2 linked regions of the Thiorhodovibrio frisius genome follow. The protein of the gene in region 1 binds, or shares a complex with, the protein of each later gene. Links are inferred from orthologs where the notes say so. Each region holds a gene or a part of one and is shown in the gene's direction. Other genes may lie near its edges. The genes, in order: rpmJ and rpmE.

Region 1 (2,946 bases):
GCGTTGCAGGGGCAAACCGCTGGCGGCTCGGCCATTGTGGTGACCCACGGCGTTGGCTTTGTCTTTACCGCAGCCGTATCGCTGGTAACAGGAACCATGTTCCTGATGTGGCTCGGCGAGCAGATTACCGAGCGAGGCATTGGCAATGGGATCTCGCTTATCATTTTCGCGGGCATTGTTGCCGGCTTGCCATCGGCCGTCGGAGGGACCTTGGAGCTGGTGCGAACCGGTGAGATGAACGCCATTGCCGTCTTGGCGCTTTTTGCATTGGCGCTGCTGGTAACGGCTTTTGTGGTCTTCGTGGAGCGCGGACAACGGCGCATTACTGTGAATTACGCCCGTCGGCAGCAGGGGCGAAAGATGATGGCAGCGCAGAGCACCCATCTACCGCTAAAGCTGAATATGGCCGGTGTGATTCCGCCGATTTTTGCCTCCAGCATTATTCTGTTTCCGGGGACTCTGGGGCAGTGGTTCGGCCAGTCGGAAGACCTGCGCTGGCTCGCGGACCTCACCGCCAAATTTTCTCCGGGTGAGCCCCTCTATGTGCTGGCTTACTCGGCGGCTATCATTTTCTTCTGCTTTTTCTACACTGCGTTGGTGTTTAATGCGAAGGATACGGCCGACAATCTCAAGCGCTCGGGGGCTTTCATTCCGGGTATCCGTCCGGGCGAGCAGACGGCGCGCTATATCGATACCGTGATGACGCGTCTCACGGCAATTGGCGCTCTCTACATCACAGCCGTGTGTTTGCTGCCAGAATTTCTGATCGTCGGTTGGAATGTGCCCTTTTACTTCGGCGGCACCTCACTGCTGATTGTGGTGGTGGTCGTGATGGATTTCATGGCGCAGGTGCAGGCGCATCTGGTGTCACATCAATACGAAGGCTTGATGAAAAAGGCAAATCTCAAAGCGCCAGGTGGCGGGCTGATGCGCTGAGCGCCAGGCTGGTCGTGTTGTCCGTGCCGGCAACGGTAGGTCAAGCCAACCTGGCGAAGCCAGTATCAACGCTGTCTCAGTGCATTGCTGAACCTGTCGGATTGACCGACAGCGCCTGTAGAAGTTGGCGAGCTGATGCGGCTCTGATCAAGCTCTGTAATACTTATTTGGAGACGATAATGAAAGTGCGTGCTTCTGTGAAGAAAATCTGTCGGCATTGCAAGATGATCAAGCGCAATGGCACGATCCGCGTTATCTGCAAAGATCCGCGCCACAAGCAACGGCAGGGATAGTCGGTGGCGATTGAGGCCATTGACGTAGCGGGAAATCTTGGTATACTGGTTCGTTTGCTGTCCGGTCATTCAGTCGGACTGGCGACGGCTCAGGTCGAGTCGCTGACCCTACAAACAATCTAGAATTAATCGAGTCGCTAGCGCCGCAAATGTCGCGATTTGCAGAGCGCTGAATGAGTTTTTAAGGAGCTGAACGCCCATGGCCCGTATTGCCGGTGTCAACATCCCTGATCGCAAGCACGCGGTGATCGCGTTGAGGTCGATTTATGGTATCGGACCCACTTTGTCGTCAAAGATCTGTGCTGCGGCAAAGGTTCCCGAGCATACCAAGATCCTGAATTTGACCGAAGAAGAAGTCGAGCGTCTGCGGACGGAAGTCGGCAAGCACTCGGTCGAGGGTGACCTGCGCCGAGAAGTGTCGATGAACATTAAGCGCTTGATGGACCTTGGCTGCAATCGGGGCATTCGCCACCGTCGCGGTCTGCCATTGCGCGGTCAGCGGACGCGAACCAATGCGCGCACGCGCAAAGGCCCGCGCCGTCCGATCAAACGTTAATCGGGTCTTTTCGGGTCGGATTCAGTCGTCGTTTCAGCCTTCACTTGATACATCCGCGTTATTCGTGCGATGGCACAAGCATGGGACTTACGGTGAATCCCACGGATTGATTCTTCGGGGTGGAGCAAGACGATGAGAGTTGTAGGGGTCAGGGCCACGGTCGGTTTCATACCTCGCCCTGGTCAGCTGGCCTCTCATCTGTCGGGTGCTTAAAGTTGCGCTCCACCACTAATCCAGTCAGGCCGCTCTGATTTCGCCCGAGTAGCGATTTCGACTGGTAGACTTAATTTATTTTTGTTCGAGTAATTGCGAGTATTGCACGCCAATGGCTAAGCAGGTACGCACTAAAAAGAAGGTCAAGAAGCAGGTAGCGGATGGCATTGCCCATGTCCACGCCTCCTTCAATAACACCATCATCACCATTACTGATCGCCAAGGCAATGCCTTGACCTGGGCAACCTCCGGGGGTTCGGGCTTTCGCGGGTCGCGCAAGAGCACGCCTTTTGCGGCTCAGGTCGCCGCGAGTCGGGCCGGTCAGGTTGCGAAGGAATTTGGCGTGAAGAACCTCGATGTCAACGTCAAGGGTCCGGGGCCGGGTCGTGAATCCGCCGTGCGGGCACTGAATAATGCGGGCTTTAAAGTGACCAGTATCACCGATGTCACGCCCATTCCGCACAATGGCTGTCGTCCGCCGAAGAAACGGCGTGTCTGATCAGGGAGGGTAGCAGCATGGCAAGATATACCGGACCGACTTGTAAATTGGCGCGTCGCGAGGGAACTGACCTCGGCCTCAAGAGCCGGGCGCGACCGCTTGATCAAAAGTGCAATTTGGAAAAAATGCCGGGACAGGCGGCGGATCGGCGTCGACGTCTTTCGGACTACGGATTGCAGTTGCGCGAAAAGCAGAAAGTCCGCCGCATTTACGGCGTGATGGAACGCCAGTTCCGCAATTACTACAAGACTGCTGCGCGCATTAAGGGGGCAACTGGCGAAAACCTGCTGCAACTTCTTGAGCGCCGACTAGACAATGTGGTCTATCGCATGGGCTTTGGGGCAACTCGTGCAGAGGCGCGCCAACTTGTCAGTCACAAGTCTGTGATCGTCAATGGCCGTGCCGTGAATATTCCGTCCTTCCAGGTTAGCGTCGAGGATGAGGTCGAA
Region 2 (17,183 bases), 940 kb from region 1 along the record:
AAATATCGGGTGGTGGACTTTTCGTTGGCCAACTGTCTGCACTCGGGCTTGCGCCAGATTCTGGTGCTGACGCAGTATCGATCCCATTCGCTGCATAAGCATTTGCGCGATGGTTGGTCGCTGTTCAATGCCGAGCTTGGTGAATTCATCACCCCGCTGCCACCGCAAATGCGCGCCGATGGCGGCTGGTACCTGGGCCTTGTGGATGCCTTGCGGCAGAACCGTTATCTCATTGAGCGCAATCCAGCGCGCCGTCTGCTGCTGCTCGACGGAGGTGCCGTCTACCGGATGGATTATGCCGAGTTACTGCGTTTTCATGATGAGCAGCAGGCACAGGTGACCGCCGCGCTGCGCACTGTGACAGAGAATTCCGCACCGAGTGCGTACCGTGTGGAGTGCAGCGAGGATCATCGCATCACGGGCTTGCTAGGCCCGATTGGCGAGCATTCGCCAACGGGGTTGGCCCCAATGGGCGTTTTGGTGATCGGGAAAGACTACCTGCTCGAGCAGCTTGACCATCTGGTGCGGGTTGGCAATGGGCATGCGGAGATGGATTTCGTCGCCACGCTGCTGCAAGCTTCAGGCGCAGCGCGGGCGGTGGGGTATCGCTTCGGAGGTGAGCGCGGGCGGGTGTCGCAAGATGGTTACTGGAGCGATCTGGGCTCGGTCGATGCCTATTACCAGGCACACATGTCGCTACTGGAAGCGCGACCGGCGCTGGATCTCTATCAGCCCGGCTGGAACATTCTGACCTATCAGGGCCAGTATCCACCGGCGCGAACCGTCCCGGGGCCCAACTCAGGCAACGAGGGAGTGTTTGTTAACTCCATGCTGGCTTCTGGTGCGCTGATTTGCGGTGGGGCTGTCAACCGGTCCGTGCTGTCCCCCTGTGTCAAGGTCGATGATGGTGCCATCGTGGATGGTGCCATTTTGTTTGACCGGGTCCATGTGGGCGCCGGAGCCGAGCTCAATCGGTGCATACTCGATAAAGACGTGGTGGTCTCGCCGGGGGCGCGCATCGGTTTTGATCGCAAGGAGGATCGCGCGCGCTTTTCGGTCTCGCCCGAGGGGGTGGTGGTGGTCCCCAAAGACGCCCGGGTGTGATGCGCGGCGTTTTGGCGCTTTTCACCTTGGCAAAACATCGGTATACTACGCGGTTTACTGACGTTTCAGTCAGTGCTGCCGATTCCTTCTAAACAGGTGCTTCATGAAAGCGGGAATTCACCCAGAATATCAGGACATCAAGGTCGTTTGCAGTTGCGGAAACGAGTTTTCAACGCGCTCCACGCTCGGCAAGGAGTTGCATGTCGAGGTTTGCTCCGCATGCCATCCGTTCTATACCGGAAAGCAAAAGATCCTCGACACGGCGGGACGGGTTGATAAGTTCCGGCGCAAGTACGGCCGCTGAGGCGGCTTTCCGCAACCCGATTACGGGTTGCATCTTCGCTCTTTCTGTTTCAGTTTCGGCATTCCTGTGTGATGCCGGACTTTTCTGCGTGCGCAAAAAAGACGCTTTTGCCTTTCGCTCTGATGGCTTAGCATAGTCTCGAGAGCATTCCGCCTTGGGTCTGATTCCTGGTCCTAAACCGGAACAGACCCGGGGTGCGAGTTGGCTGTCTGCCTGATCCTTCGCGATGCAGCCCGATGTCGCCTTGATGCGATGTCGCCCCGATCTGATGTCGTCGGCTGCCGCGCGATTGGACCCCGCCCCTAGTGAAGCCTGCCCTTTCTGACCTCAGATTCGCAGCAGTCCGTCCCCAGGAGTCTGTTATGACGAACGAGACGATCACCATTACCAACAATGTCGATGGTACCTGCCACGAGTATCCACTCAAGCAGGGAACCCTTGGACCCTCGGCGGTCGACATTTCCTCGCTCTATCGCGACGCTGGATTCTTTACCTACGATCCCGGCTTCATGGCGACCGCAAGCTGCCATAGTGCCATTACCTTCATCGATGGCGAAAAGGGTGTGCTGCTGTATCGCGGCTACCCGATCGAGCAACTGGCCACCAAGGCGAGTTTTCTCGAAGTGGCTTATCTGCTGTTCTATGGCAATCTGCCCGACGAAAAAGAGCTTGATGATTTCGAAGGGGTGATCATGCAGCACACCATGCTGAATGAAAATCTCAAGAGCTTTCTGGATGGCTTCCGCTACGACGCGCACCCCATGGCAGTGCTCTGCGGTGTGGTCGGTTCGTTATCGGCCTTTTATCACGACTCGATCAACGTGCATGACCCGCACTACCGGGAAGTCTCGGCGCATCGGTTGATTGCCAAGATTCCCACCATTGCCGCAGCCACCTACAAGCACAATGTCGGCGAGCCCATCATGTATCCGCGCAATGATCTGCGTTACTGCGCGAACTTCCTCTACATGATGTTCGCGACACCCTGCGCTGACTATGAGCCGCGACTGATCGCAGAAAAGGCGCTCAATCTGCTGTTTATTTTGCATGCCGATCATGAGCAAAATGCCAGCACCTCGACCGTGCGATTAGCGGGCAGTTCCGGGGCTAATCCCTTTGCCTGCATTGCCGCCGGTGTCGCATCGCTGTGGGGACCGGCGCATGGTGGTGCGAATGAGGCGGTGTTGGATATGCTGGCCGAAATCGGCAGTGTGGCGAATGTCGCCAAATTTATCGACAAGGCCAAGGACAAGGATGATCCTTTCCGGCTAATGGGTTTTGGGCATCGCGTGTATAAGAATTACGACCCGCGCGCCATGATCATTCGCGAGGTCTGCCATCAGGTGCTCGAAGAACTCGCGGATGTGAAAAATCCGCTGTTTGATCTGGCGCTGGAGCTTGAGCGTATCGCGCTGGAGGATGAATACTTCGTTGAGCGCAAGCTTTATCCCAATGTGGATTTCTACTCCGGCATCATTTATCAGGCACTTGGCATTCCGCGCAATATGTTCACAGTCATGTTCGCACTTGCGCGCACTGTTGGCTGGGTATCGCATTGGGCGGAGATGATGAGCGAGCCGAGCATGCGCATCGGCCGGCCGCGGCAGATTTATCACGGCCCGCAAGTGCGCGATTATGTGCCCATCTCAAAGCGCTGAAAAGTAACCCACAAGGTCAAAGTATCCACCGGGAGGATCGACTGTGATTGAAATCGAATACATCGTTAAAGACAACCAGGGGGTTGAGCGCTTGCGAACAGCGGATAAGAAAGAAGCAGACGCCTATGACAAGGCACTGGAAGTCGCCGATCGTCTCGGACAATGGCTGCGCGATGGGCAGGCGGTGCCAAACCTGGCTGACGAGGACCTTGAGGAGCTAACGATTCATCTCGCGCTCAATGCCCGCGTGGTGGAGCGCATTCTCAAGGGCAAGGAGGCCGAGCCGGCATCTCGGCGGGGATCGACTTCAACCGGAGGCCAGCCATCGGCAAACGACCAGGACGGCGATGAAGAAGAGACCCCCAGCGCCGATGTGCGCCCATTGAAGGCCACTGGCTAAGGCGATGGTCGGCGATGATCCAATCAGTCTGCCGTCCTTTTCACGTCGGACTGATCAAGCCTTCTCACTATGACGATGACGGCTATTTGATCCAGTGGGTCAAAGCCTGGATTCCGTCTAATTCGCTCGCTTGCATCTAGACTCAGCAGGGCGCCGGTCTAGGCTATTCAGATGAGGCCATAAGGCCGCTGCATTTCTAGCCTTGGGCCGTTATGAATGGTCAGAGCCGACTCGCGCAACGCGCGAGCGACTTGGCTGGCTGTTACGCGCTTTCTGCGGCAGGCTCCGAGGAAGTCTCTTCGGCGGTTTCCGCAGTCTCTTCAGTGGCGACGGGTTCCGGTGCTTTTTGCTTGGGCGCGGCAACCAGACCTTCGGCAAGAAGGATCGTAGCTTTATCCTCACCGTTAACCGGGCGTTTGCGCGCGTCTGTAACCGCGTAGCGCCCGGATTTCTTTTGGTAGATACGGTGTTCCTTGGTGCGTTTGATTTCTTTCATGTGAGTGCGGTTTTCTCTTTAGGATTGTGTGAGGGGTAGATTGCGTGGTTGCCCGTTCGCTGGGTGGCTGGGACCATGAGCGTTAGTCGAGTGATATCGACTTAAGAAGGCTTTAGTCATCGGAGATGCTGCGTTCCTCGCGCGGTTCGACATTGCGTTGCACGTCCACCTGCACTTTGCTGAACAATGCGGCGATAGCGCCTAACGCCGCGAGAAAGGGTGCGAGCAGAGTAAAAACACCACCGACGGCGACGCCGGCGGTCAGCGGGATGTCCAGCAACGGCGTGCCGTCGGCTTTGCGCACCACCAGGCGCCGCACATTCCCCTCGGCGATGGCGTTTTTCAGGAAGCCGATCAGGTCATGACCAGCGACGGTGACGCGTTCGGTGATGTTAGGATGGGACTTGTTGTGTTGCATACAGGCGACCTGCGGCGATCTGGCGACTTTAACATTCAGGACAGCAGCGAACCGCGAAGTTTAACAAAGAGCAACTGAGATGTCCGCATCATCGACACACCTTTCCCAATCTCATGGCACGAGTCCCACCGCTGATCCGAAAGACCGCCTGATGGCGGTTGCGGCCGACTTTGCCGCCGTGGCCCCAGCTTGCGATTATTGGTCGTTGCGGCTGGTATCCGAGCATTGGGATCGGCTTGAAGTGCGTCAAGATGTACTGGAGCCAACGAACCTTGGTTATACACTTGGCGCCATGGTGACAGTGGTCGCGCGTGGGGGCCTGGGCTATGCAGCCACCAACGATCTCAGTCGGCCTGGGCTGCGCGCCGCCGGTCGATGCGCGCGCGGCTGGGCGCTGCGCCACGCGGCCCATGGCCTGTTTGATTCAAGCCTCTATCCGCGCAGCGGCTTGCAGGCCGACTATATTTCCCCGGTGGCGCAACCCTGGGGCGAGGTGCCGCTGACTGACAAGCTGGACTTGCTGCACCAGGCCAACCAGGCCCTGGCCATTGATGCGCGTATTCTCGACTGGTCGGCCTGGCTCGGCTGGAATGGGGTCGATCAACTGTTGGTCAGTAGCGCCGGGGCGAGTGTCTTTCAGCATCTGGAGTATCTGCATTCCGGGTTGCTGGCGGTGGCCAATGCCGGGGCGCAGACTCAGCGCCGCCGTGGCGGAGGTGCCGACTGGCCAGGGCAGGGTGGCATGGAACGCCTTGATGCCACGGGTTTTCTCGAGCAAGCACCGCAGGTTGCCGAGGATGCGCTGGCGCTGCTCGAGGCACCCGAGTGCCCGGTTGAAACCCTCGACCTGGTGCTGATGCCAAGCCAGATGGCGCTGCAGATTCACGAAAGCATCGGCCATCCGCTGGAACTCGACCGCATTCTTGGTGACGAGCGCAACTATGCCGGGACCAGTTTTGTCACCCCCGAGATGTTTGGTCAATATCGCTACGGTTCGGAGTTGCTCAATGTCACCTTCGATCCGCGCTTGCCCGGTGAGCTAGCGAGCACCATCGCCGACGACGAGGGCACACTGGCGCAATGCGAGTATCTGATTCGCGATGGCATTCTGGAACGCCCTCTCGGTGGCGCGCTGTCGCAGGCGCGCTCTGGGCTGCCGGGCACCGCCAACGCCCGTGCCAGCGGCTGGGATCGCCCGCCTATTGACCGCATGGGCAACATCAATCTGGAGCCCGGCAGCGCGAGTCTGGCCCAGCTGATCGCCGGGGTGGAGCGCGGCGTGCTGATGGAGACCAACCGCTCCTGGTCGATTGACGACAGTCGCAACAAGTTTCAGTTTGGCTGTGAGCTTGGTCGGTTGATCCTCGACGGCGAACTGCGCGGACTGGTGAGAAACCCTGGCTACCGTGGCCGGTCGGCGGCCTTTTGGCGCAGTCTCGACGGCGTCGGCGATGGCGATTCGCGACAGGTTCGAGGCGTGTGCAACTGCGGTAAAGGTGAGCCCAATCAAGCGATTTACGTGGGCCATGCTTCACCGCCTTGCCGCTTCCGTCAGGTCGAGGTCTTTGGGGGTGGCGCATGATCAACGCACGGACAGAACGTCAGCAACTTGAGATCGACGCGCGCGACTGCTTTTATGCAATCGCCGAGCGCCTTCAGGCTGAAGCGCGTGTGGACGAGACCCTATTCTGCGAGCTTGAAGCCGAGCAGTCGGATTTTGTCCGTCTGAACTGCAATCGCATTCGTCAAGCTGGCGAGGTGCGGCACGCGAGCCTCCAACTGCGACTGATTGAGGACGACCGTCAGGCCGAGGCGAGCTGCGATCTCAGTGGCGATCTCGCGCACGATTTTGACCAGGCGCGGGTGTTACTGCGCCAGCTTCGCCTGCGGATACGCCACCTTCCGCCAGACCCGCACCTTCAGTTCAGCGAGGAGCCCTCGCGCAGTGACCGTTGGGCCTCGGAACCTCTGGCCGATGCCGGTGCGGCGGTGGAAGCCATCATGGGAGCGGCCGAAGGGCTTAACTTGGTCGGCATCTGGGCGAGTGGCGAGATCACCCACGGCCTGGCCAGCTCGGTGGGCCATCGCCACTGGCATGTGAGCCGCAGCTTCCATTTTGACTGGAGCTGCCATGGCGCCGATGACCGTGCGGTCAAAGGCTCGTATGCTGGACTGCAATGGGATGCTACGCCGGTGCGCGAGCGACTGGCGTCCATGCGCGAGGAACTCGACATTCTGGCGCGTCCGGCCAAGCGCCTGCTGCCCGGGCGTTATCGTGCCTGGCTCGCACCCATGGCGGTGGCCGAGCTGACCGACATGCTCGCCTGGGATGGCTTCGACCTGAAAAGCCAGCGTACGCGCCAGAGTCCACTGCTGCGCCTGCTCGACGGCGAGGAGCACTTCGACCCGCGTGTCTGCCTGCGCGAAGTCCATGGAGCGGACGGCACCGGCCTATTGCCAGCCTTCACCAGTGAGGGCTTCCTGCGTCCTGAAACCCTGACGCTGATCGAGTGGGGCGAGGCTGGTTCACCGCTGGTGGATGCGCGCGCCGGCAAGGAATATGGCCTGCCGGTGAATGCCGCCAGTGGCTACCCGGAATCCCTGGCCATGGCCTCCGGCGAACTGGCGGCCGATCAAGTGCTCAGTGCGCTCGGCACCGGGCTACTGATTGGCAATCTCTGGTACTGCAACTGGTCCGACCCCAATTACTGCCGGGTAACTGGCATGACTCGCTTTGGCACCTATTGGGTGGAGAATGGTGTGATTGTCGCGCCGGTTGCGCCCATGCGCTTTGATGACAGTCTTTATAGTCTTTTCGGTGATCGCCTCGCGGCCCTTGGCGCCGAGACGCAACTGCTGCTCTCGGCCCAGACCTACGGCGGGCGGTCGCTCGAAAGCACCAGGCTGCCGGGGCTGCTGGTTGACGGGATGGAGTTCGCGCTCTGAAGCTTGCTTATGCCAGCGCAGCAACAACGAGCCTGACGCGCATGGTCGCGACCATCCCAGAAGAAAAATACTGCTGTTTACTGTTAAGGAGTTTCGATGACCTACCAGTCTAGTCGGCGTCTGCTGCGATTCTCGGTTCTTGACTCAAGGCCGTTGCTTATGGGGGTGGTCACCATTCTGGCTTTGGTAATGGGTGTCACGGCACGCGGCGTGATGGCTGCTGAAGCGACAGCTGATGGGGTGTATTCCTATTGCGTTGGCTGTCATGGAAAATATGGTGTTGGTGGCGAGGGTGGACGTTACCCGCGTATTGCCGGGCTACCCCAGCCGTACATTGATGCGCAGATTCATGCCTTTAAGGCACAGGATCGCGACAACAAGCCCATGATTCCCATCTTTAAGCACGTCAATTTCAACGAGGAGGTCATCGACCTGGTCTCGGCATACATCGCCTCCATGTCGGTGCCGAATCTGGGGCTCTGGCCCTATGAGCCCGATCCCGACGCCCTGGCGGCGTTCGATTCGCGCGAAGGCTATGCGGCTGCTGGGAAGCAGGCATACAAGGACCAATGTGCCAGCTGCCATGGCGCGCAAGGGCAGGGGGCGGATAGCGGGGATGCGCCGCCGCTGGTTGCGCAGTATCCGGCCTATCTGGCCAAGCAGATCCGGGATTTCGCCACCGGCGAGCGCAAGCATGCGCATAGCGCAGACTGCGGCGCCCCGGACGCGGCCACGGCAGACGCCATCATCAATCACCTGGTCGAACTCGGTCGCTAAGGCGGCTGGTGACCCTCGACCTGTGCGTATTCATCTGCTGAGTGTCGGGCGCCGCATGCCGGCTTGGGTTGAACAAGGCTTTGGCGAATACGCCAAACGTTTGCCAAAAGAGTGCGACCTGCGCTTGGTCGAGATCGATCCGGTGCCGCGCACCAAGAGTGGAGATCGCGTCCGCGCAATCTCCCTGGAAGGTGAGCGACTGCTGCAAGCCCTGCCCAAGGGGGCCCGGGTCATCGCCCTGGATGTTGGCGGCCAAAGCTGGTCAACCGAGGCCTTGGCTGCGGAACTCAAACGCTGGCTGGCATCGGGCCAGGATGTGGCATTGCTGGTCGGGGGAGCCGACGGTTTGTCTTCTAAGTGCCTGGCGCGCGCAGATGCACGCTGGTCCCTGTCGCCGCTCACCTTTCCCCATCCGCTGGTGCGGGTGATCCTAGCCGAACAAGTCTACCGTGCCTGGACGCTGCTCCAGGGCCATCCTTACCACCGAGGCTGAGAGGAGCCATCACCATGCAACCAATGCTGGTTCTGGCATCCGCGTCGCCACGGCGGCGGGAGCTGATCGCGCAGTTGGGATTGAATTCTCATTGCCTGAGTGCGGATGTGGACGAAACGCCCGCGACTGGCGAGTCGCCCAACCGCCATGTCTTGCGCTTGGCGATGGCGAAGGCGCAGGCCGTCGCTGAGCGGCTTGAGCAGGCTGATGCCCCCTCGAATCAGAAACAATCGCGGTTAATTCTGGCTGCGGATACCCTGGTGATGATCGATGACGACATCCTCGGCAAGCCAGTGGACGCAGCTGACGCGGCGCGCATGATCCAACGCCTATCCGGGCGCTGGCATGAGGTCATCACCGGGGTCGCCCTCTTGGGCTGCCAACGCCAGAGCGTCACTGTGATGACCCGAGTGCTGTTTCGCACCATCGAACCCTGGGAGGCTGCCGCCTACTGGGCTAGCGGTGAGCCAAGTGACAAAGCGGGTGGCTACGGCATTCAGGGACGCGGAGCCCTCTTTGTCGAGCGCATCGATGGAAGCTATTCCAACGTGGTGGGTCTGCCATTGTTCGAGACCGGGAGTTTGCTGGCCGCAGAGGGGCTGACGCCCTGGGGCCCGCGTTTGCAAGAGGCATCCCCATGAGCGAGGAAATCCTGATCAATGTCACGCCGCCCGAGACCCGGGTGGCCGTGGTGGAAAACGGCGTGGTGCAGGAGATTATGATCGAACGCTCCAACCGCTGCGGTTTGGTTGGCAGTGTCTATCGTGGGCGGGTGTGTCGGGTATTGCCCGGCATGCAGGCGGCCTTTGTCGACATCGGCCTGGAGCGCGCCGCTTTTTTGCATGCCTCGGACATCATCACCGCAGAGGGTGAGCCGCGCAGCGAAAACATCAATGAGCTTGTCCACGAAGGTGGGATGATCGTGGTTCAGGTCGTCAAGGACCCGCTGGGCACCAAGGGCGCACGCCTGACCACGAGTATCTCCATCGCGTCGCGTTACCTGGTGTTTATGCCCAGTCTGACCAACACCGGTGTGTCGCAGAAAATCGAAGGGGAAGAAGAACGCAAACGCTTGCGCGAGGTTATTCAGCACTATGTCGATGACAACGCCGTCAGCGGTGGCTTCATCGCGCGCACCGCAGCCGAGACCGTCAGCGATGCGGCCCTGTGTCGGGATATGACCTTCCTGATCAAGCTGTGGGGTAACATCAAGGAGCGCTGCGAGGCCGATGTTGAGGTGGGGCCGGTGCATGACGATCTGCCGCTGCCGCTGCGCGCGCTGCGCGATCTGGTCACACCCGAGGTCGAGCGGGTGCGCATCGACTCGCGTTCGACCCTGGAGCGGGCGCGCGCTTTTGGCGTCAAATACATTCCGGAAGTCGTCGAGCGCATGGAGTATTACGACGGCGAGCGCCCGCTGTTCGATCTTTATGGCGTCGAGGACGAGATCCAGAAATCCCTGCATCGCAAGGTGCAGCTCAAATCCGGCGGTCATCTGGTCATCGACCAGACCGAAGCCATGACCACCATTGATGTGAACACCGGCGCCTTTGTTGGCCATCGCAATCTCGAGGAGACCATTTTCAAGACCAACCTCGAGGCCGCGCAGGCTATTTGCCGGCAGCTGCGACTGCGCAATCTCGGCGGCATCATTATCATCGACTTCATCGACATGACCGATGAAGAGCACAAGCGCCAGGTGTTGCGTGCGCTTGAGAAATGCCTGGCCAAGGACCATGCCAAGACGCACATCACCGAGGTCTCATCCCTGGGGCTGGTGGAAATGACGCGCAAGCGCACGCGCGAATCCCTCGAACATGTGCTGTGCGAGCCCTGCCCTTGCTGCGGCGGGCGTGGCTCGGTGAAAACCGCCGAAAGCACGTGCTACGAAATTTTCCGCGAGATCATGCGCGAGTCGCGCCAGTTCGAGGTCGAAACCCTGATGGTGCTGGCCTCGCAGGATGTGATCGACCGCCTGCTGGATGAAGAGTCCGCCCACCTTGCCGAGCTGGAGGAATTCATCGGTCGCCCGATCCGTCTCCAGGCCGAGGCGCTCTATACTCAAGAACAGTATGACGTTGTGCTGGTCTAGCCGCGCTGGGTTAGGCCTGTTCGTCGGTTTTTTATCTCGCTGCCGGAGGTCTGAGCCCGATCAATGAAGCGCGTAGCACTCGCGGCTTTCTGGCATACGCGGCGGCTCGTCATCCTGGCCGTGCTCGGGCTCGCCGTGGTGCTGCTTCTCGCCCGTGCCCTGGTGCCTTTCGCCGAGGGTCTGCGTGGTGAGCTGGCCACCCATCTGGACGAGCTGCTGGGCATGCGGGTCGAGGTTGGAGCGCTCACAGTGCGCTTTGAGGGCTGGTCGCCGCATCTGACGCTCACCGATGTGACGCTGCGAGGCCGCCTGAGCGACCAGGCCGAATTCAGCGCGCGCGAACTGGTGCTCGATCTGAATCTGTTCGCGACCTGGGGTGCGCGAAAATTGCGTATCGAGGGGCTGACGCTGGTTGGCGCTGAACTCGAGTTGCGCCGCGACATCGAAGGTGGCTTTTCAATCAGCGGCCTGCAAGCGCTTGGGGGCGGCGATGATCCGGGGGGGCTGACGTTTTTCCTGCGCGAAGGGCATTTCGCCCTGACCGATAGCCGGCTGTACTGGACGGACACCTTTTCTGGATCGCCGACCATCGCCGTTGATATCGCCAAGTTCTTGGTAGTCAATCGCGATGAGCAGCACCTGTTGCGGCTCGATGCCTGGCTGGCCGCCGATCCCCGTACCCGTCTCAGTGCGCGCGGACATCTGCGCGGCGCGGCCCAGGACCTCAGCGGCTGGGCCGGTGAGCTCTACACCCGGCTCGACAGCCAGCAGGATCTGTTGTCGCAACTGCAACAGCAACTCTCGGGTGGTGTCGCGCTCAGTCTGTCAGGTCTGCGGCTGGAAATCTGGTCGCGGATCGATGCCGGGCGCCTAGTGGCCGTGCTGGCAAAATTGCGTGCGGATGCCCTGAGTGCCAACCGGGTGGCGACTGCTGATCAGGCATCTCGCGCCACGCCGGCACCGGCAGCGGCACCGGCTCCGGCCTTGACGCTGGACGGGCTGAGCGCTCTGGTCCAGTGGTCGCGCGAGGGGGCGACAACCCATCTGCGAGTGGCTGATCTGCGCGCGCATGGGCTGGGAACGCATCCGCTTTCCATCGGTCTGTCGTTGTCGCCCGTTGCGGCGACATCGGTGCCTGCCACCGATACCACGCAAGCCACCAGTGCAGGGAAAGTGCCCGCAGCGGATGAACAAGCCAGCGGCGCGCGAGGCTCCAGGCGGTTGTCGGGTGGGCTTGGTGAAGCTGAGCTCTCCGTTCTGCAACAGCTCGCGCGCCTGACGATGCCTGAGCTGATGGCCAAACTCCCGCCCAATCTGGTGCAACAGCCGCTCGCCGGGCGCCTTGAGCGCCTAGTCTTCGCGCTGGATCTGCCTGCGGAGGAATTCACCCCGACCGATTGGCGCATTAAAGCCGAACTCGATGGACTTGGGGTGGAACAAGTCCAGGGCTGGCCCGGAGGGCGCGGCCTGCAGCTTGAAGTTGATGCCGAGCCTGAGCGTGGTTTCGCCCGCATCGGCATGCGTGAGGGGACTTTAGACCTGCGTCCGCGACTGGCGGAACCTCTCGCGGTTGATCGCCTGGACGCACAGCTTGGCTGGCGCATTGAGCCATCCGGTGAGCTGCGCCTGCGGGTGCCGGATGCGCGCTTGCGCACGTCAGACCTGGGTGCCGAGCTTGCCGCCGAGGTGCGCCTGCACAGCTCGGCGAGTCCCGATGTCGATCTGCATCTACAGTTGCGCGATGCGGATGCCAGCGCTGTCGGCCGTTATCTGCCAGTGCGGGTGCTGGACCCGCCGCTGGTGGCCTGGCTCAATCGCGCCGTGCGCGGTGGGCGTGTGACCGAGGGCGATTTTCTGCTGCGCGGGCGACTGGCGGATTTTCCCTTCGACGAGCATCAGGGACGCTTTGTGATGGACTTGCAGATCAGCGACGGCACTCTGGATTATTCCGCGCCGCGCCCGGGTGTCAAGCCACGCCCGCGCTGGCCGGCGCTGGAGGGTCTGAATGCCGAGGTGCGCATTGTCAACCGGCGCCTGGACATCAGCGTCGATGGCGGTCGTTTCCTCGACAGCGCCTTGCTTGGCGGCTCAGCCAATATTCCCAACCTCTGGAAACCGGAGCGAATTTTCATCAAAGCGCGCGGGCAGGGGCCCTTCGCCGATGGTCGTCGGGTGCTGCTTGAGACCCCACTTGAGGCTCAGCTCGGGCGTCTGGCGCGCGCCTTCGAGGTGGACGGCAAGCTCGGCATCGCGCTCGAACTCGGGGTGCCTTTTCGGCGCGGCGCCGAGGTTGACTACCAGGGCGAGCTCGAGTGGCGATCAGAGGCCAGCGCGCGCCTCGACTTAGGCGAGGGGCGCGAGCCGATTGCCTTGCGCGACATCCAGGGGCAGCTTGGCTTTTCCAATCGCGGTGTCGAAGCGCAAAACATACAGGCACGGCTGGGCGAACAGACCATCTCGGTGGATGTAAAAACGCAGCAGCCCGATGCTGGGCAGGGGGCGGCGCTCACTCGGGTTGAGGCGCGCGGGCAGGCACCCTTGCAAAGCCTGGTGGAGAGCTTCCCCAGCCCGATCTGGGATCTGGTGGCGGGCGATCCAGACTGGCAGCTCGCGGTCAGTCTGTCGAATCAGGATTTTTCCAGCACCAGTGCGCCGATTAATCTGCAACTCAGCTCCAACCTCAAGGGTGTGAGTCTGAAACTGCCAGCCCCCCTTGGCAAGGGCGCCCAGGCAGAGATGCCATTGCGTCTGAGCGCCCAACTCGTCGGACAAGGCTTGCAGCGCCCCGCACTGCAACTGGGGCCGCTCAAGGCGCGGCTGGCACTTCGCCAGGCGCAGGGGCAGCCGCCACGGTTGCGCGCGGTGGCCGTCGCCTTGAATGCCGAGCCACCGGCGCCACCGCAGTCGCGCGAGATCAGCCTTAGCGGGCGTTTGGCTTCGTTGAAATTAGGGCCCTGGATCGACTGGTGGAAAGCGCATCGCACCCAATTCGGGCAGGGCCGAGAGGCGCTGCCAGTGCGCTCCAGCGGCATCGAGATTGGACGCTTGAATCTGGGCGTGCTTGAGTTTCGCGATCTGACCGCCAAACTCGCGCCGCGCGCCGACGGCGGCACTGAGGTGCGCTTCAACGCACGCGACAACACCGGTGTCATTGGTCTGCCGCCGGTTGGCTCCGCTGCGCCGCTGCGGGTCGAACTGGAGCACTGGCGGCTTGAGAGTCCGGATTCTGTGGGGCTGGCCGATGCACCTGTCGCACAAGCCAGACCGGCAGGTGCGGGTATCGATCCGCGTCGGCTCGGGCCGATTGACATCCGCGTGGAGCGGCTCGCGTGGAATCAAACTCCACTCGGCCGGTTTCGGGTTCGCCTGCGGCCCAATGGTGCGGGAGTGGACTTTCAGGAGCTGCAACTGACCGGTGCCTTGATCAATGCCCAGGGGCAAGGAAGCTGGCAGAGCGATCTGGCCGGTGGGTTTCGCACTGCGGCCAGTGTGCAAATGAACAGCCCCAATGCCGGGGAATTACTGCGCAGGCTCGGGTTGTATCAGGGGCTTGATGGCAGCAAAGCGCAGATCAGCGCCGATCTCGAGTGGCCCGGTGACCCGGCGGCCTTCGGGCTGGCGCGCGCACGCGGTGCGGTGGAGGTCGATTTCAAAGCTGGTCGTCTGCTGGAAGTGGAGCCAGGCGTGGGGCGCATGCTCGGCTTTCTAAACGTCGCCGCGATTCAACGGCGTCTGAGTCTGGATTTTCGTGATGTGGTGGATGAAGGCTTCAGTTTTGACCAGGCCAAGGGGCGCTTTGTGGTGGCTGATGGCCTGGCACGCATTGAGCGTTTTACACTGCTGTCGTCGACTGCGGATATCGGAATTTCCGGCACCACCAATCTGGTCAAGGAGACGCTTGAGCAAACCGTTACGGTCACGCCCAAGATCGGCTCGGGCCTGGCCCTGGCCAGCGCCCTTGCTGGCGGGCCGCTGGTGGGTGCTGCCGTGCTGCTGGCCGATAAGGTCACGGGCGGGGCGGTCAATCGGTTGACGCAGTACCAGTACCGAATCACCGGCCCCTGGCGCGAGCCAAAGGTCGAAAAGCTTGGGTTGACGGTCAATGACAGAATCGAGCAGGCAGGTTCGGCCACCAGTTCTGCGACGGGGGTCAGGTCTGCGCCAACTGGAGATGTGCCACCCGGAAATGCGCGAACCGGAAATGCGGCAAGCAGAGATGCCCTAACCAGAGATGTCCCAACCAGAGATGTCCCAACTAGAGATGTCCCAACTAGAGATGTCCCAACTAGAGATGCACCAACTGGCACGTCGCCCACTCCGCGATCAAGCAGATCGGAGCAACCAGCCCGTCGCCAGCCGGAGAACCTGTTTCTTGAGAATTTCTGACTGCGCTCTGTTGGTCGCGCGCTGCTGGCCATCTTCTTGCGGGGTGCAATCAGTGTGACAATGGCTTGACCATTCCAAGACATCACGGTAGGACGGCCAGTTACCCGGCCGCCCCCGTACAGATCCCGGCGTGCGGAACTACCGCACCGGGCTCCTCGAAATGATTCGCTTCGCACGCGGCAACATTGCAGAATACTCAGAAGCTGTGGCAGATTCGTGGTCGCTCAAGCTTGAACACCTTGATCAGTTCGGCAAAGCCCTTCCAGTTGTAACTGCGCCGCTGACTGCGGCGATTCAGCTCCCGGTAGAGCATGCGTGTGACATGGTAGAAAAAGTCACCCAGGCTGTCGGAGTTGCCTCGGATACCGTAGTAATTGTAGTACCCGCGCAGCTTCGCATTGAGAGCCGCGAAGAACTTGTCCTTGTGCATCCGGCAGTGTGCCCGACACCAGTCTCGAAAACTGGCCAGGGAGGCGCGGTATTTCTTCCGTGCCGTGCGCCGTTTGAGCGCGGGTTTTCCCCAACGCCCTCGTCCCCAGCGAAACTCGAATCCGAGAAACTCAAAGGTGCCGTTACGCGTCCAGTCCTGACGCGAGAACCGCAGCAACTGCGTTTTCTCTTGCGCGACTTCCAGCCCGAACCGCTCCATCCGCAACCCAAGCACCCGATAAAAGCGCTGGGCGTCGAACTCACATTCAAACGCGCACACAAAATCGTCGGCATACCGACAGAGGTACGCTTTCCCTTTGCAATGTGTCTTGACCGTGTTCTCAAACCACTCATCTAGCGCGTAGTGGAGATAGATATTCGCAAGCATCGGGGAGATGATCCCGCCCTGGGGCGAGCCTGTCTTGGGATGCTGAACCGCGCCATCTGGCTCCAAAACGCCGGCCTTTAACCACTTGCGAATCAGCCGCAAAAAGGGTTCATCGTCTATCCGTCGCTGCAACAGTTCGATCAGTGTATCGTGATCGATTCGATCAAAGAATGCGCGAATATCCGCCTCGACCAGGAAGTGATAACGCCCGCTTCGCAGCTCGGCGCTCAGGTCTCGCACTGCATCCAGGGCACCAACCCGAGGTCGGTAACCATAGCTACAGTCCAGAAAGTCCTGCTCATAAATCTCTTCCAGTATCTTGGTAACCCCCATCTGGAGCACTTTGTCCGCGATGGCCGGAATCCCCAATGGCCTCAACTTTCCGTTGAGCTTGGGGATGTATCTTCTCAGTACCAGCTTGGCCCGATACCATCCCCCTTTGACCGCCGCCGCCAGTGCTTCTACATTGTCCTGAAGGTTGGCTTCATAGGCGCGGGCATCCAGTCGGTCGACACCGCTGGCCGCACCTTTGTTAATCAGCCGCCAACAGGCCAGAAGATAGCTGACGTTGAGCAGGCCAAAGAGGTTGCGGAATCGATGGGCCTTGTCCGATGCCGCCTTTTTCGCTATTCCCAACAGGGAGGTTTGCTTCATGGTCCAGCCCGTCGTGTCTGGGTGAAGTGTCCTTTGTTGGCTGCATCACTTCGCCGACCCCTTTCCCATGTACGCGGCTCTCCCGCGCTCGGAGTACTATGAGTCGGTCTGACTCCCCATCCGCTTCCGGCGAACCTTCCTTCTCGGTCAGTTGCGCTTCCCCGGTCGGTCGGCTCTAGGCTTCGGTCTAATTCCGTTTCGGGGTTTCCCCCTGTGTGTCTCAATAACCGCATGCCTTACCTCTCCCGCCGGGAGCTGATGGGGTCTCCCAAGTTCTCGACGCTTCTGTGCTTGCATGCCAGGCGCTCGGACCCCGACAGACCCTCGGGACTCTCGCCGTGAACGACCTTAGGGCAACGTTTGTTTTCTCTGTTTGCTGCCTGGTTTCCCGGCAGTGCCACAATATCTTGCCCATCGTCGTTCTATTGAGTCCTCTGTGTTGGCTTCCAGGTCGTTAACCCTGTCGCCGTCTGCTTTAATGCTTTTAACGAGGCTGAAATCGCTTCAGGGTGGTGCGTACACCCCTCTGGCCTACAAGTTTCTCTATGTACGCTTCACCTCTTTTGTTCACGATAGCACCAGTCTCCTGACCAGTGCGTCGCTATCCGCCAGAGGCGCAACACGCGATACGGGTGGGT

What was found.
Region 2: rpmJ (region 1) and rpmE share a complex: the UniProt entries of both Bacillus subtilis proteins name them as parts of the 50S ribosomal subunit. The link is inferred for Thiorhodovibrio frisius from one-to-one orthologs.

The regions. Positions count from the first base shown.
Region 1 is NZ_CP121471.1:1,917,268-1,920,213, forward strand. What follows is about bases 1-2,672. They hold rpmJ (50S ribosomal protein L36), read left to right. Parts: upstream 1-1,115; coding sequence 1,116-1,229; downstream 1,230-2,672. Other genes in these bases: secY (preprotein translocase subunit SecY), read left to right, coding at 1-936; rpsM (30S ribosomal protein S13), read left to right, coding at 1,429-1,785; rpsK (30S ribosomal protein S11), read left to right, coding at 2,111-2,497; rpsD (30S ribosomal protein S4), read left to right, coding at 2,515-2,672. In the rest of the region: more of rpsD, read left to right, coding at 2,673-2,946.
Region 2 is NZ_CP121471.1:2,838,726-2,855,908, reverse strand. Bases 1-2,807 are described here. They hold rpmE (50S ribosomal protein L31), read left to right. Parts: upstream 1-1,207; coding sequence 1,208-1,408; downstream 1,409-2,807. Other genes in these bases: Thiofri_RS13115 (citrate synthase), read left to right, coding at 1,771-2,807; Thiofri_RS13125 (glucose-1-phosphate adenylyltransferase family protein), read left to right, coding at 1-1,104. Outside these bases: more of Thiofri_RS13115, read left to right, coding at 2,808-3,066; Thiofri_RS13110 (YebG family protein), read left to right, coding at 3,110-3,466; Thiofri_RS13105 (hypothetical protein), read right to left, coding at 3,729-3,962; Thiofri_RS13100 (DUF4342 domain-containing protein), read right to left, coding at 4,075-4,380; Thiofri_RS13095 (TldD/PmbA family protein), read left to right, coding at 4,460-5,962; Thiofri_RS13090 (metallopeptidase TldD-related protein), read left to right, coding at 5,959-7,326; Thiofri_RS13085 (c-type cytochrome), read left to right, coding at 7,423-8,103; 23S rRNA (pseudouridine(1915)-N(3))-methyltransferase RlmH, read left to right, coding at 8,126-8,596; Thiofri_RS13075 (Maf family protein), read left to right, coding at 8,611-9,237; rng (ribonuclease G), read left to right, coding at 9,234-10,688; Thiofri_RS13065 (YhdP family protein), read left to right, coding at 10,752-15,074; ltrA (group II intron reverse transcriptase/maturase), read right to left, coding at 15,271-16,545. UniProt on the Bacillus subtilis protein: Binds the 23S rRNA. While neither of the L31 paralogs is essential, this protein seems to function as the main L31 protein.